DNA from 3 places in the Desulfothermus sp. genome. Region 3 is predicted to be linked to each of the others. Evidence: riboswitches for the same ligand, from Rfam matches in the RefSeq annotation. Region 3 holds a riboswitch; each other region holds the start of a gene.
The links. A riboswitch is a leader RNA that binds a small molecule or an ion and turns the genes downstream of it on or off. The one in region 3 is predicted to bind cobalamin.
Positions count from the first base shown of each region.

Region 1: linked by a shared signal. The riboswitch ahead of ACY2V1_RS04430 (TonB-dependent receptor plug domain-containing protein) and the one ahead of ACY2V1_RS04660 (LbtU family siderophore porin) in region 3 are both predicted to bind cobalamin.
Region 2: linked by a shared signal. The riboswitch ahead of cbpB (peptide-modifying radical SAM enzyme CbpB) and the one ahead of ACY2V1_RS04660 (LbtU family siderophore porin) in region 3 are both predicted to bind cobalamin.

Region 1 covers NZ_JBMYBT010000063.1:1,546-4,831, reverse strand. The annotation lists gene ACY2V1_RS04445 (hypothetical protein) at 60-269, shown strand; gene ACY2V1_RS04440 (nucleotide-binding protein) at 974-1,102, shown strand; gene ACY2V1_RS04435 (hypothetical protein) at 1,080-1,505, shown strand; cobalamin riboswitch at 1,577-1,765, shown strand; gene ACY2V1_RS04430 (TonB-dependent receptor plug domain-containing protein) at 1,889-3,286, shown strand, end outside.
Region 2 covers NZ_JBMYBT010000045.1:9,092-12,377, reverse strand. The annotation lists gene feoB (ferrous iron transport protein B) at 1-1,566, shown strand, start outside; cobalamin riboswitch at 1,588-1,814, shown strand; gene cbpB (peptide-modifying radical SAM enzyme CbpB) at 2,062-3,286, shown strand, end outside.
Region 3 covers NZ_JBMYBT010000064.1:14,354-17,639, reverse strand. The annotation lists gene ACY2V1_RS04670 (hypothetical protein) at 1-102, opposite strand, end outside; gene ACY2V1_RS04665 (tetratricopeptide repeat protein) at 186-704, opposite strand; cobalamin riboswitch at 945-1,220, shown strand; gene ACY2V1_RS04660 (LbtU family siderophore porin) at 1,391-2,536, shown strand; gene acs (acetate--CoA ligase alpha subunit) at 2,628-3,286, opposite strand, start outside.

The DNA.
Region 1 (3,286 bases), on a different contig from region 3:
AAAGCTAATACTTTTTCAAACCGGTCATCTCAGGCGTTAGAACCAAGAAGGAGAAAAATATGAAAATTCTGTTTATTGTTTGTCAGGATAATCCCGAAGTTCTTTGGAACTCCTTTAGACTTGCCAATATAATGCTGGAGGAAATAGAAGATGTCACTATATTTTTAAATGGACCTTCAGTAAAATATGAAAAATTAGACTCTGAAAAGTTTCCTTTAAAAAATCTGGCGAAAGTATTTACCCTTTCAGAAGGACAATTGTTTGCTTGAGGGAAATTAATGGAACTTCACGGAGTGAAGGAAGGATATCATAAGAAGGGGACACAGAAAGATCTATATAAGTTAATTCAGGAGAGTGAAAAGATTATCACATTATAGACTAACCGCCAACTCGCTGCGCCCGTTGGGCTTGCGGTTGGCGGCGGGACTGTCTATCCTTTTGTGTAAATTTTTTATAACCTATCTTCAAACAAAATCACTATCGGGTTGTAAATTTGGGGCCAATCCCTATTTTGGTGATTTAACAATTTCTGTCCCTTTGTTTTTGAACTTTTTAGGATCTTCCAAAAACTTAAAAAGTTACTCCAATCTCTTGATAATGCCAATACTAGTTTAAAATACTCCTTCAAAAAATTCTATGTAATTTTATCATCAACAAATAAATGGCTGACTGATAGTTCCTTAATAGAAAATTTAGAAAGAGAATGTCTAATTGGTATTGGTATAAGATGTCCAAGTATTATCTGCTATTCTTCCGTTAGGTGGTTTAGTTCAAAAACTATCGCTCTCTTTATTTTCACCTTTATGGTTGTATTTTATATTTTGGATCGTTTAGTTTCAAGGTGCTAACGCACTTGCTTTTCTTTCATCCCCACCGGGACCGGTCTTCCCGTCCCCAAAAGATAAATTTATAAGGTTGCATATTTTAAAAGATTTCTTTACAATTTCTTTACTAAAGATTAATAGGAGCTTTTATGAAATTAGCTGTTGCAGGAAAATGCGGTGTTGGAAAGACTACAGCCAGTGTCTGGCTTGGGAATTATTTAAAGAAGCAGGGAAAAGATATTTGGTTGATAGACGTTGATACAGCTTTATCTTTATGAGATAACAAAGAGTGTAGAGGCGGTTTTATCTGACCCTGAACTTGCGAAGAAGGTGATAGAAGCAATAGAGAAAGGCCTTTATTCAATAGAGGAGAAGGCAAAAGAGCAGAAGGTTATCATTAAAACAGAGCTTAAAGATGAATTAACAAAGGAGCTTGTAACTAAAGATGAACTTAAGGCCCATGAAGAAAGACTAAGAAAGGAGATGGAAGAAATAAGAGGGGAAATAAAGGCAACAGAAGAAAAGTTAAGAGGAGAGATAAAAGCCACAGAAGAGAAGTTAAGGACAGAGATACACAAATGGCGTGCAGACACTATAAAGTGGATGTTTATATTCTGGCTGGGTCAGATTGCTATCTTTACTGGAATATTAGTTAGTGTGTTAAAATTAATGTTGAAATAACACAAGAGAAAAAGGATAGTGTCAAAATGGATAGTTATGTTTAGGGGGTTGACACATAGTTAGACATATTATAAAAAGTTTATCACTCAGGTGCTGTAAGGCTTAATAGGGAATCCGGTGGAAATCCGGAACCGGCCCGCGGCTGTGATAAGGGGACGAAAGCCACATATAAGCCACTGGGAGCAGGGATACTCCTGGGAAGGTGTGGCAAGTAGGTTGATCCTTAGAGTCAGAAGACCTGCCTGAGTCAGATAGGCATTAGCTTTGGCGGGTGCCCAAAGCTATAAGCTGAGGTCCTTTGGAATAAAACGGGAGTCCCTGGACTGCTTATGTACGGTTCAGGGACTCTTTTTTTGGATAAAATTTATTGCAGGAGGCTTAAAATGAAAAGAATTTTTATTACATTACTAATCTTTTTTTTCTTACCAGGATTAAGTAATGCCCAAAAGGTTCATGAGATGGAAGAAATAGTAGTTACTGCGACCCGCTCTCCAAGGTCTGCTGAGAAGGTGGTCGCTGATGTAGATGTTGTTAAAGAAGAGGATATTAAAAATTCTTCTGCAACCAACATAGACGATATTTTAAGAAAGCTTGGAGGAGTTGATATCAGAAGATATACAGATGTCGGTTTTGGTCCACCTATAAGTGTTTACATCCGCGGTATAGGTGGAAGCAAAAAGGTAATGCTTATGATGGATGGAGTGCCTCTTAACTCGCCAATTACAGGTTTTCTTAATTTCAACCAATTTCAGTTATCATCTATTGAGCGCGTGGAGGTTGTTAAAGGTCCTTTTTCCTCACTTTACGGAAGTAATGCAATGGGAGGAGTTATCAATATTATATCAAAAAAAAGGGAAAAAGAGGGCATTGATATTGTTCCGATGGTTAGGTTAGGAAATTTTGACTTTAAAGAAGGTGGTCTCAGCATTCTTGGACGAAAAGGCAAATTTTTTTATTCTTTGAATGGAGACTATCGGACTATAGACAATCACTACCGCAGGGATAAAGAAGTAGATTACATTTATAATCCAGCAACAGGTGGTTTTAATAAAAGATATAAAGATGTAAGTAAATATTCAGACTATAACGACAAAAGAATTTTTGCACGCTGTGACTATGACTTTTCTGATGTCACTGGCATAACATTTACAGGAAACTATATGAAAGCCTACACAGAAAGAGGTACAACAGTGTTTCTCCCTGTAGAGCGCAAAAGAGATCAAGACAAAACTTCGTACTTTTTGAATTTAAGCGGACATACTACGCTTTTTAACAAGTTAGACCTTGAGGCAAGAATTTTCACTAATTATGACAAAAGCGAAGCAAAATTGGAACATATTATTGATAATTCTGCTCCTTTTGGACCTCCTTTTTTGTTCGTGTATGGAGATCGTGATTATTGGGGAAGAAATGTCGGTGCTCAAATTAAAGCATCAATTCCTGTTAAGAATTTTAGTTATTTAACTTTTGGTATAGATTCCAATTTTATAAAAGCACATTGGAAAAACACTAAAGAAGACGGAAGTGTAATTGGTGATGTCATGGATGAAACTATGAATACTTATGCCATTTACCTTCAAGATGAAATGGAGTTCTATTCTCGTCTTTTAATTACCTTAGGTGCAAGGTATGATATTAATTCAGAGACAGAAGATTCTTTTTCTCCAAAACTTGGAATTTTATACAAACTGAATGATAACATAAGTTTTAGAGCATCTGTTGGCCGGGCATTTCGTGCTCCTAATCTTCAGGAGCTTTACTCACCAACCTGGATGATGATT
Region 2 (3,286 bases), on a different contig from region 3:
AGATGGATAGCTTTAAAATACTTAGAGGAAGATGAAGATATATTGTCTCAAGGTGATGCGCAGGATTTAGATGTGTCTAATAAATTAAAGTCACTAGTTGATAAGGTGTCAACTCATTGTGAAAAGACCTTAAATACTGTTCCAGAGGCAATAGTTGCTGATTATAGATATGGTTATATTCATTCCCTGTTAAAAGGAGTAATAAAATACCGTTTTGATCCAGATAGATTGGATATTTCAGATAAAATAGATAGGGTTCTGACACACAGATTTATTGGCCCGCTTATTATGGTTGTTATTTTATATCTAATGTTTAAGATGACTTTTTTGTTTGGGGAATACCCCCTTGCTTTGATTCAAGATTTTTTTGGATTTTTATCTAACTTGGCCTCTAACTATCTTCCTCCTGGTTTTTTTAAATCCCTTGTGATTTCAGGAATTATAGATGGGGTAGGCGGGGTTATGAGTTTTGTCCCTTTGATTATGATCATGTTTTTCATCTTAGCCTTTTTAGAGGACAGTGGTTACATGGCGAGGATGGCGTATATGCTGGATCGTGTGTTAAGGATATTTGGTCTCCATGGATATTCAGTTATGCCTTTTATAATCTCAGGGGGTATCCCAGGTGGATGTGCAGTTCCAGGTATTATGGCCACCAGGACATTGAGGGGGCCAAAAGAAAAAATAGCCACTATTTTGACAGCACCGTTTTTTTCTTGTGGCGCAAAGGTACCAGTATTCTTGTTACTTGCTAGCGCATTTTTTCCTAAAACTGGCGATAAGCTTATGTTTTTTTTGACCATTTTTTCCTGGTTGTGGGCACTTATTATAGCAAAGCTATTTAGAATAAGCGTAATACGAGGAGAATCCACTCCTTTTGTTATGGAGCTACCACCTTACAGGCTTCCAACTCTAAAGGGTCTTGTTATTCATACCTGGGAGAGAGTCTGGCAGTATTTAAGAAAGGCTGGAACTGTTATTTTATTGATATCAATTATTATATGGGCAGGGATGAGCTATCCAACTCCTCCAAAAAGTTTAATTATCCCCTTAGATAAAAAAATAAATTCTTTAAAACTTAAGCTATCAAAGACCAATTATGACAAAATTAAGGAAAAGCAAATTCAGGATAAAATTCAAAGCTTAATTGCTGAGAAAAAAAAGATAGCACTTACACATTCGTTTGCTGGAAGATTAGGGATTCTCTTAGAAGACGTCACAAAGATGGCTGGTTTTGATTGGAAGAGTAATATAGCTCTAATAGGTGGAATAGCTGCAAAGGAAGTGATTGTATCCACTCTGGGAACAGCATATTCATTAGGGGAAGTGGATGTGGAAAATTCATCGTCTTTGTCTGAGAGAATAGCCAATGATCCAGATTGGAACAAAATAAAAGCCTTAAGTTTCATGATATTTGTGCTAATTTATGCCCCATGTTTTGTCTCTGTTGTTACAATTGCCCAGGAATCCAATTGGAAATGGGCAATTTTTAGTGTGTTTTTTAATACCTTAACTGCATTCTTTATGTCTATATTAATTTATCAATTAGGAATTAGATTTTTTTAATAGGTTGACTTTTTAGTGGATTTTTATTATTTATCTCCTAAACAAAGGAATTATGTCTCCTAACATCTCGGAACACGGTGAAAATCCGTGGCGGTCCCGCCGCTGTAATCGGGGAGGTTGTTCCACCTAGGGGCCAGATAGTATAATGTGTCTGGTCCGGTCACTCTCAATGTCCACTTTGGGGGGAAGGCCGTGGGACATACTGATGATCCGAGAGCCAGAAGACCTGTTAGGAGATGGAATTCACGGTGTCCTGATGGTAAAGGGGCCCGGGGAAACAATAGCTGTTTTCCTGGGTCCCTTTTTTATTTACAGGTGGAAATTAGATATGAATTTTTACTTAGTGGTCCACAGCAAAAAATAAAATAGGAGGTATGAGGTATGAAGAAAAATGTAATATCTTATCGTCGCAGGTGCAAAAAAATAGGGAAAAATACTGGTCTTTCCCACTACATCCTTTTGACCCCAAAGGCCAAGAAATAGGTAAAATATAACATGAATAAAAGAACATATGTAAATACCGGTTTTGGTCCCAGGTTTTCTGTCTTGGAAATTGGTGTAGATGATAAGGTTGCAGTTGTTGAGGGAGATAGTGGATTTTGGGCAATAGTGGATGCATCAGAGCTTCCTTCTGCTCTTAGTGGAAAATTGACAGAGGATTTTCTCAAAAAAGAAAAAGAGTTCAAGGAAGAAATGGAGCTCCTTAGATTTAAGCTGCCACCATCTGCTGTTTATTTTAATCCCACTGACAGGTGTAATTTTGATTGCACTTATTGTTATCTTCCAAGGGAGAGACGGAAAAATGGGATTTCCATGAGTCCCAAAGAAGTGTGCGCCAGTCTTGAGAAGCTTCTTATCTTTTTTAAAGATGTGCTTGGAGATGATGCCAAACCACAGGTGATATTCCATGGTGCTGAGCCAATGATGGTAAAAGATGCTGTTTTTGAGGGAATATCCAGGTATAAAGATGATTTTCTTTTTGGTATTCAGACCAATGGGACCCTTCTTACAGATGAGGACTTAGAGTTCATAAAGAAAAATCAGGTGGGTCTTGGTATATCCTTAGATGCTCCTGTGGAGGAAATAGCCAATGCAACCAGGAAGAGCTGGACAGGGAAAGGTGGTTTTAAAAAGGTAGTTGAAGTTATAAAAAAACTCTCAGATTATCCTGCTTACAATGTGATTACTACAGTAACAAAACACAATGTGTCAGTTTTAAAGGATCTGGTTAGATTTTATTATGATTTAGAGGTTCCTGTGATAATGCTAAATCCTGTTCGTTGCACTCAGGAAGGCGGAAGGCTCTCTAAGCCAGATGATATGGTGTTTTTAAAAGAGATTATAGAAGCCTTAGATCTAACATATGAGCTCTATGAGTCCCATGGGAGGAAATTGGTAGTTGCTAACTTTGCTAATATCATGGCGGGAATCCTGGGGCCAACTGGTAGAAGGCTTATGTGCGATATATCTCCATGTGGTGGTGGAAGATGTTTCTTTGCTTTGGCTGCCAATGGAGATATCTTCCCATGCAGTGAATTTATAGGTATTCCAGAGTTTAGGGCAGGAAATATTAATGAAGAGCCGTTATCTGATATTCTAAAAAAAGAACAGATCAAGATGGTGACCAGTAGAATGGTTGAAAAGATAGAGCCCTGTAAGTCGTGTGCTGTTAGACATTTCTGCGGCGCCCCATGTCCAGCTGAGGTGTACATGCTAAATG
Region 3 (3,286 bases):
AGGATCTTTTGGTGAGTCAGAATGTATAAAGACTTCAACAATCCTTTCATCTAATGATGCTATCTTTTTTGCAATATTCTTTAGAATATCTAAGCTTTTCATTTGACCTCCTTATATGCAAAAGCTGAAGTTTTTTAATTTTATTACTAGTATTTTTGATGTAAAAGATGTTTATACATTTCTGGTTATAGTGTTGAATTTTCCATTTTGTTTTGTTCTTCTATAGCCTGCTCAATAGAGTTGATTAAATCATCTTTTTTTGTCATGTTTGAATCATAAAGTGCAATTTGTAGATTTATTGCCCTTTGTACTATTGGTTTGGTAATGTCAAAAAAATTTTTTAAGGATTTAATGGCGTTTTCAATATCTCCCATATGCGCAAAACAAAGTCCCAAATAAAGAGACGTAAAATTGCTTTTTATACCTCTTTTTCTGAGCTCAAGAAACTCCTTCATAGCATTTTTTATATCTCCCAGTTTATAATAGCAATAGGCCAATTTTTGTCGTGCCACTAAATTATCTGATCTATGCTCTATCATTTTTAGGTATATTTCTTTTGCATCCTTGTAATTTTCATGAGCCAAATATTCATCTGCCTTTTTTGCCTCCTTATGAATAATGGAAGTAGCTTGAGGTGGTTGCACTGAAAATCTCTGTCTAAAACCAAATAAAAATTCTCTTCTACTAAGTCTGGTCTTTTTCATAAAAATCTTCTCCTAATCTAAGTCCCAATGAAATCTCAACGAAATTATATGTATCTAAGTTTTTTGCGTAAAAATTTATAATACAGAATTAGATTAAAAATATTAACTGGTTGTCTTATATTTGTCAAAAAAATTGACAAATATATGGAAGAATAAGGGAAGATACTATACATAATAAATATCCATGACAAGAGGGAATCAGTAACATTTTTACAGAGGTTGACAAAAAAATAAAGTTAAAATAGAAAAGACCAATCAGGTGCCGTTATATGGCTTAAAAGGGAATCCGGTGAGAATCCGGAACCGGCCCGCGGCTGTGATAAGGGGACGAAAGCTGCAAAATGCCACTCTGGTATAAATGCCAGGGGAAGGCGCAGCTCGCCCTGTTGAATTTCCTAAGAGGAATCCTATTCAACAGGGTGAGTCCTGTTGAATCTCCTGAGGAAAAAGGTTATTCAACAGGGCAAGTAGGATGATCCTTAGAGTCAGAAGACCTGCCTGAGAATAAAAAGAATATTGCCCTCGGGAGATGGGGTGATATTATAGGGATAAAAACGGGAAATCCCTGAGATTTTTAAATCTCAGGGATTTTTTTATTTTTAAAAAGACTTGACTTAAAAATTTTTTAGGGTTATGAAATTTGTAATATTTAATAAAAAAAAGTAACACAAAAGGAGGATGGTTTTATGAAAAAGTTTTTTTCGGTATCAACATTAGTCCTATTTTTTTTCGTTTGTTCGACTTTTGCCTTTGCAGATTCAAATGAAGCCTTGAAGCAAAGAATTGAAAGGCTTGAACAAGAACTCGCAGCACTCAAAACTGAGCTGGCAAAGAAAAACGAAGAAAAAAAAGAAAGTGTACTAAACAAGTTTTCAGGGAAAGTAGAATTACATGGGATTATTGAAGTGGAAGGTTCATATGCAAAGGGTTTTGATGAATCAGAGGAAAGTGATATTAAATTGGCAACTGCACAACTTGATGTTGATGCAAAATTAAATGATTTTGTTTCTGGGAAGATTACTTTTTTATGGGAAGAGGATGAAACAGAGCCAGTGGATATTGACGAAGCGTATATTTTAATTGGCAATACTGAAAAATTTCCCCTTTATATAAGGGCAGGGAAACAATACCTTCCCCTTGGGGAATTTGATACCAATATGATCTCTGATCCCTTAACATTGGAGCTTGCTGAAATAAACGAATCTGCCCTTTCCTTGGGATTTGAGAAAAATGGTTTTTTCTTAGAAGGTTCTATCTTTAATGGAGATGTAGATAAAGAGGATAATGTTAATGACGATCTAAATCATCTAGATGAATTTTCAATTTATGGAGGTTATTCAGGGGAATTTAATGGTGTGTCCTTTACTGCATGGGGTGGATACCTCAATAACATTGCTGATAGCGATACCATTTCAGATACAGTCCCAGGTACCATTGATGACTATATTGGTGCATTATGTGGAAATTTAGCTGTTGACTTTCAAGGTGTAACAATTTATGCAAGCTATGCAGGTGCAGTTGAGAGCTTTAAGAAAGGAGAGCTTGATTTTAAAAATCATGGGGCAAAGCCAAGGGCATGGAATATTGAAGCAGGATATACCTTAAATTTATTTAATTATGATACCACTTTCGCCGTAGGATATCAGGGAACAGATGAGGCTGTGGCACTTGAGATGCCTAAATCAAGGTATATAGGAAGTATAACAGTTTCTTTGCTGGAAAATTTGTCCCTGGCAATTGAATATGCATATGACCAAGATTATGATTTAAATGAAGGTGGTACAGATGAAGATGCCCATACAGTGACAACACAGTTGCACCTTGAATTTTAGCAAGCCCAAAGCACTCTTTTATATACAGGACCTGGATTCGTTATGTGAAAAATAATCCTCCCTTATGGCGAATTCAGGTCCCTTTTTTTGTCTAATCCTTATTTAAAATAATCCTGCAATCAGCAACAGATACCCCCAATCCTTCATCATGGACAATCAACGGATTTATGTCCAGTTCCTGGATTTCTGGATGGTTTTCCATTAGCCGGGAGACTTTCATTATTACTTTCTCAACTGCATATATATCTTTTTTCTTATCCCCCCTAAAGCCTGTAAGGAGTTTATACGCCTTTATGTCTTGAACCATTCTCCTTACATCTCCCCTTGTTAAAGGAGCTATTCTAAAGGATACATCCTTAAATACTTCCACAAAAATTCCACCAAAACCAAACATTACAAGGGGTCCGAATCTTGGGTATCTAGTAGCACCAACTATGCATTCCACCCCTTTAGGGGCCATTTTTTGTACCAATACACCATCTATCCTTGCCTCTTTTTTGTATTTAAGACCATTGCTTATTATTTCTTTGAATCCTTCTTTAACTTCTTTATCTGTGGTCAGATTTACAAGTACACCTTTGGCATCTGATTTATGCAAGATATCAGGAGACATTATCTTTAAAACAACTGGAAACCCTATCTCATTTGCTATTTTAGCAGCCTCATCTTCACTTTTAGCAAGCTCCATTGGTAAGATATCAAAATTATATGCCCTTAACAGATCTCTGCATTGGAGTTCAGTTAGTCTTG